2 linked regions of the Vulgatibacter sp. genome follow. The protein of the gene in region 1 interacts with the protein of each later gene in a pairwise test. Links are inferred from orthologs where the notes say so. Each region holds a gene or a part of one and is shown in the gene's direction. Other genes may lie near its edges.

Region 1 (3,086 bases):
GCGGAGCAGGGCCCATGGCCCGCCGCTTGCTCCATCCGCGGCTGGTGGCGGACCGAAACGTCTGCCGCCGGGAGAGGGGAAGGGCCGAGCGCTCCGTGCGTCTCGGCCCTTTTTTTGCGCTGGCGGCATGGGGCGGAAGAATCGGCTGTTCAGCGCGTCGAAAGCCCCCACACCCCGCGAAAACACGCAGTGATATCGGGCTCCACATGCCTTGTGGGGTCCAGTTGACTCGCGTATAACGCCGGGCCTTCGTGGGTGATCCAACCCTTGACGGGAACGGAGCAGACGTGATCGAGCAGATTCTGGGTGGCCTCATCGCACAGGCGGCACCCGAAGGCGGCGCCGCCGGTGGCCTCATCTCCATGCTGCCGATCCTGCTGATGTTCGGCGTGATCTACTTCCTGATGATCCGCCCCCAGCAGAAGCAGGCGAAGCAGCACCGCACCTACATCGACTCGCTGAAGGCGGGGGACGAGGTGGTGACCCAGTCCGGCATCTTCGGCCGGATCGTCGCCATCGCCGACCCGGCCGTGACCCTCGAGATCGCACGCGACGTGAAGATCCGGGTGCTCAAGAGCCAGATCGCCGGCCCGCAGCCCGGCACGGCGGCCGAGGCCTCGACCGCGGTTTCCGCGAAGAAGTAATCGACTCGAATGCGCAACCTCCGCCCGGAGCCGAGGGGCCCGGGGGGGCCGCGCGAGGTACGCATGGAACGCAGCTGGTACGTGCGGCTGGGGTTGGTGCTGGCGGTGGTGCTTGGCGCCGTCTACCTCCTCATTCCGACCTTCGTCTATTTCTCGCTGCCGCAGGAGACCCGCAACGACGCGGCGACCTTCGAGGCAGCCCTCCCGTCCTGGGCGCCGAAGAAGCGCATCAACCTCGGCCTCGATCTCCAGGGCGGCGTCCACCTCGTGATGGGCGTCGACCTGCAGAAGGCCGTGCAGGACAAGGTGGTCCGCCGGGCGGACGAGCTGCGCAGCTGGGCGACGGAGCAGAAGCTCTCCTTCCAGTCGATCAAGGCGGAGCCGCAGGACGAGTTGGTCCGGATCACCTTCGCCGACGAGGCGAGCGCGGATGCCTTCGAGGCAGCTGCTTCCGAGTATTTCAACGACATGAGCCAGCGCTCGGGCGGCACCGAGAGCACCTGGGCGTTCACCGACCAGTCGATCGCTGCCTACAAGGAGAGCGCGGTCGATCAGGCGCTGCGCACCATCCGCAACCGCGTCGACAAGTGGGGCGTCTCCGAGCCCACCATCGCCAAGCGCGGCGAGGACGGCATCCTCGTGCAGCTGCCGGGCTTCAAGGATCCCGAGGCTGCCAAGGACCTGCTCGGTCGCACCGCCCAGCTCCAGTTCAAGATCGTCGCCGACGACCAGGGCGCGAACCTGGTCGAGACCCTCGGGCCGCCGCCGGAGGGCGTCACCCTCGGCAGCGACGGCTACCAGACCTACCTGCAGTCCACCGACCGCGTGGCCCTCTCCAACTTCGTCGCCGGCAAGGCGCCGGAGGGGCTCGAGTTCGCCATCGGCAGGGCCGAGACCCGCACCAACGCCCCCGGCGCGCCGGTGGTCTACCGCACCTACGTGCTCAACTCGAAGGTGGAGCTCACCGGCGACAAGCTCACCGACGCCCGGCCGCTCCTCGATCAGTCGGGCCTCGGCGGCGGCAAGCCCTACGTCGGCCTCACCTTCGACACCGAGGGCGCGCAGGCCTTCGAGCGCATCACCGGCGACAACATCGGCAAGCGCCTCGCCATCGTCCTCGACGACACCGTCGACTCGGCCCCGGTGATCCAGTCGCGCATCGCCGGCGGCAACGCGCAGATCACCCTCGGCGGCAACAAGAGCTACAACGAGCTCCTCGCCGACGCGAACGAGCTCTCGCTGGTGCTCCGCTCCGGCGCGCTCCCCGCGCCCGTCTCGATCCTCGAGGAGCGCTCGGTGGGTGCGTCCCTCGGGCCCGAGCTGATCCGCAAGGGCTCCATCGCCGCGGTGATCGGCCTCGCCCTCGTCGTGCTCTTCATGGCGATCTACTACCGCCTCGCCGGGCTCATCGCCGACGTGGCGCTGGTGCTCAACGGCGTGCTGGTCCTCGCGATCCTCGCGGTCTTCGGCGCCACGCTCACGCTCCCCGGCATCGCCGGCTTCATCCTCACCCTCGGCATGGCGGTGGACGCCAACGTGCTCATCAACGAGCGCATCCGCGAGGAGGTCCGCGCGGGCCGCACCGCCAAGGCCGCCGTCGAGAACGGCTACGGCAAGGCCTTCTGGACCATCTTCGACGCCAACGTCACCACGCTCATCGCTGCGGTCGTGCTCCTGCAGTACGGCACCGGCCCGATCCGCGGCTTCGCGGTGACGCTCATCATCGGCCTGCTCTGCTCGATGTTCACGGCCATCGTCGTCACCCGCGTCCTCGTCGACGCCCGGGTGCGTGGCCGCGCGGGCGAGGCGCTCTCGGTCTGATCCTGGTTTGAACGCGCGGGTCGCTTCGGCAGGGCCCGCGCTTCGGAGTCTCGAATGGAATTCGTCAAGCCGGGAACCAACATCGACTTCCTGGCCAAGCGCAAGCTGGCACTCACCGTCTCGACGGTGCTGGTCGCGCTCATCTGGATCCTCGTCCCCTTCCGTCTCAACCTCGGCGTGGACTTCGCCGGCGGCACCGAGATCGAGGTGAAGTTCGACGAGTCGGTCTCCGCCACCGACGTGCGCAAGCGCATCGAGGAGGCGGGCTTCGTCGACGCGAGCGTGCAGCGCTTCGGCTCCGAGGAGGAGAACAGCTTCCTCGTCCGCGTGGAGCGCATCTCGATCCTCACGCCCGAGCAGGCCACGGCGGTCCGCTCCGGCCTCGAGCAGGCGCTGCAGCCCTACGGCGTGCAGGCGATCATCTTCGACGAGAACGTCGGCGACCGGATCGACGTGCGCACCGAGAAGCCGGTGCCCCTCGCGGCGCTGCGCACCGCGGTGACAGCCGTCGAGGGCGTCTCCCTGCGCGAGGGCGAGGAGGCGGTCCGCGACCTCACCCGCGGCAACCAGCCCTCCTACCAGGTCCTGACCCAGGGCCTCGCCGACAAGGTGAGCGGAACA
Region 2 (3,155 bases), on another replicon or contig:
GCTACTTCCCCTTCACCGAGCCTTCCGCCGAGGTGGACATCTCCTGCGTGATCTGCGGCGGCACCGGCCGCGCGCCTGCGCAGCGGGCGGAGCGGATGAAGCTCGCGGTCCCGGCGCCGGATCCGCTGCGGCCCACCGAATCGATCGGCGTGCCGCCTGCTGGCGAGGCCGCGGGCAAGGGCGCCGAGGGCCAGATGTGCCGGGTCTGCAAGGGCACCGGCTGGCTCGAGGTGCTCGGCGCCGGCATGGTCCATCCCAACGTCTTCGAGAGCGCCGGTTACGATCCCGACGAATTCAGCGGCTTCGCCTTCGGCCTCGGTGTCGAGCGGATCGCGATGCTGCGCTACGGCATCGACGATTTGCGCCTGCTCTTCGAGAACGACGCCCGTTTCCTCGCCCAGTTCTGATCCGAAAGCCCACGCTGCGCCTTCGAGCGGCGCGCGGAGCGAACATGCAGATTTCCTACAAATGGCTGTCCGATCTCGTGGAGCAGATGCCGCCGGTGGACCGGCTGGCGGAGCTCCTCACCCACGCAGGCCTCGAGGTCGAGGCGATCGAGCGCCGTGGCGAGGGCCTCGGCCACGTCGTGGTCGGGCAGGTGGTCTCCAAGGAGCCGGTGGAAGGCTCCGACAAGCTCAACCTCTGCAAGGTGGACGCGGGGCAGGGCGAGCTCCTCTCCATCGTCTGCGGCGCGGCCAACTACGGTGTCGGCGCCAAGGTGCCCACCGCGCTCCTCGGCGCGGAGCTTCCCAACGGGATGCGGATCGAGCGGCGCAAGCTCCGCGGGGTCGAGTCCGCCGGCATGCTCTGCTCCGCGAAGGAGCTGGGCGTCTCCGAGGAGAGCGCCGGTCTCCTGCTCCTCGAGGAGAACGCGCCGGTGGGGCAGGCGATCACCGAGCACCTCGGCCTCGACGACGTCGTGCTCACCCTGAACGCCACGCCCAACCGCCCCGACTGGCTCTCGCACCTGGGCGTCGCCAGGGAGCTGGTGGCCCTCACCGGCACGAAGCTGCGGATGCCCGCTGCGGCGCCGCAGGAGAGCGGAACCCCCGCCAGCGATCTCGTTGCGGTGGAGATCCGCGATCCCGCCCGCTGCGGCCGATACGCCGCCCGCGTGGTGGAGGGCGTGCGCTTCGGCGCCTCGCCGCAGTGGATGCAGCAGCGGCTCACCGCGTGCGGCGTGCGCGCCCTCGGCAACGTGATCGACGTCACCAACTACGTGCTCCTCGAGACGGGCCATCCCCTCCATGCCTTCGACCTCGACAAGGTCCGCGGCGGGAGGATCGTGGTTCGCACCGCCGAGGCCGGCGAGAAGCTGGTCACCCTCGACGAGAAGGAGCGCACGCTCGTCCCCGAGGATCTGGTCATCGCCGACGGCGAGCGGGCCCTGGTCCTCGCCGGCGTGATGGGCGGCGCCGACGCCGAAGTGGGCGAGGGCACCACGCGGGTGCTGATCGAGAGCGCGTGGTTCCAGCCCACGGGCGTGCGCCGCTCCTCCAAGCGGCACGGCCTCCACACCGAGTCCTCGCATCGCTTCGAGCGCGGGGCCGACATCGAGGCGGTCCGCTTCGCCATCGATCGGGCGGCGGCGTTGATCCAGCAGCTCGCCGGCGGCGAGGTGCGGCCCGGCGTCGTCGACGAGTTCCCGGGCAGTCGGGAGCCGGCGCAGGTGGCGCTGCGGTGGAAGCGGGTGGGCGAGCTCCTCGGCGTCGAGGTTCCCGCGGAGGAATCGCGCCGGATCCTCCTCGACCTCGGCTTCGGGCTGGTCGCCGAGGACGGGCAGGGCGCGCGCTTCGCCGTCCCGACCTTCCGCACCGACGTGGGCCGCGAGGCCGATCTGATCGAGGAGGTCGCCCGGATCCGCGGCTACGCCACGGTACCGACGGCGCTGCCCTCCGCCGCGGCGGAGGCAGCGCAGCCGACGAAGGCGCAGCGGGTCCAGGCAGCGCTACGGGAGATCTTCGCGGGGGCCGGCCTCGACGAGGTGCTCAACTACGCCTTCGTCGATCCGAAGGACCTCGCGGCGCTGGTGCCCGGGGGCAAGGCGCCTGCCGCGCTGCCGCTGCGCAACCCGCTCACCGAGACCCAGAGCGTGATGCGGACCGGACTCGTCGCCGGGCTGCTGCGCAACGCCGCCTTCAACCGGAACCGGCAGGTGGAGGATCTGCGCCTCTACGAGATCGGGCCCGCCTTCCTTCCCGAGGGCACCCGCGACGCGCCGGTTCGGGAGCCGGTGCGCGTGGCGGGCCTCCTCGCCGGGAACCGCCGCCCCGCCAATTGGGCGGAAGGCGCGCAGCCCGTCGATTTCTTCGATGCCAAGGGGATCCTCGAGACGATGCTCGCCTCGCTGGGCGTCGTCGGCGTGCGCTGGGAGGCTGGCGACGCGACGTGGCTCCACCCGCGCTCGGCCTGCGTGGTGATGGCGGGCGAGCGGGCGGTGGGGCAGCTCGGCGAGCTCCACCCGGTGGTGGCCGAGTCCTTCGATCTGCCCCGCGGCGTCTTCGTCTTCGAGCTCGAATTCGACGCGCTGGTCGAGGCGGCCCACCTGCTGCCCCGGTTCACCGGCGTGCCCCGCTTCCCGGCGGTGCTCCGGGACCTGGCAGTCGTGGTGCCGGTGGAGGTCTCCGCGGCGCGGATCGAGGCGGTGCTCCGCGGCCCCGCAGGCGAGGGGCTGGTCGAGGGCGTGGAGCTCTTCGACGTCTACCAGGGGCCGCAGCTCGGCGAAGGCCGCAAGAACCTCGCCTTCGCCATCCGCTACCGGGCGCCGGAGCGCACCCTCACCGACGAGGAGATCACCCGGGTTCACGGGGCGCTGGTGCAGGCCCTGGCCCGCGAGGTCGGCGCCGAGCTCCGAGGCTGATACGTGCCGACGGCGGGCGGGCGGCTTAGCTTGCCCGCCATGGCGCAGACGGATCCGGCGATCGGGGCGGAGGCGAGGCCCCACTGGCGGCACGGCTTCACCCTCGCGGTAGCGCTGCTCGCGGTGCTCCTCGCCTGGGTGCCGGGGCTCGGCCTGCTCCTCTCCCTCGCCGCGCTGGGGATGGGGATCTGGGGGTTGCGCCACCACGCGCGGCCGCGCTCCTCGTCGTGGGCGGTGGCCTTTGCGGTGGTGGGGATCCTCCTCGGCGGGACCTTCACCGGGCTCTACGTCTTCC

Evidence for each region. Proteins that work in one complex are often made in the same cells at the same time.
Region 2: the proteins of secD (region 1) and pheT interact in binary tests that used the Escherichia coli proteins (3 or more experiments, as listed by UniProt). The link is inferred for Vulgatibacter sp. from one-to-one orthologs.

What each region holds. Positions count from the first base shown.
Region 1 is NZ_JAWLCN010000002.1:783,192-786,277, reverse strand. What follows is about bases 91-3,086. They hold secD (protein translocase subunit SecD), read left to right. Parts: upstream 91-707; coding sequence 708-2,465; downstream 2,466-3,086. Other genes in these bases: secF (protein translocase subunit SecF), read left to right, coding at 2,520-3,086; yajC (preprotein translocase subunit YajC), read left to right, coding at 288-644. UniProt on the Escherichia coli protein: Part of the Sec protein translocase complex. Interacts with the SecYEG preprotein conducting channel. SecDF uses the proton motive force (PMF) to complete protein translocation after the ATP-dependent function of SecA.
Region 2 is NZ_JAWLCN010000008.1:194,089-197,243, reverse strand. Bases 90-3,155 are described here. They hold pheT (phenylalanine--tRNA ligase subunit beta), read left to right. Parts: upstream 90-451; coding sequence 452-2,860; downstream 2,861-3,155. Other genes in these bases: ACESMR_RS17965 (hypothetical protein), read left to right, coding at 2,900-3,155; ACESMR_RS17975 (phenylalanine--tRNA ligase subunit alpha), read left to right, coding at 90-407. In the rest of the region: more of ACESMR_RS17975, read left to right, coding at 1-89.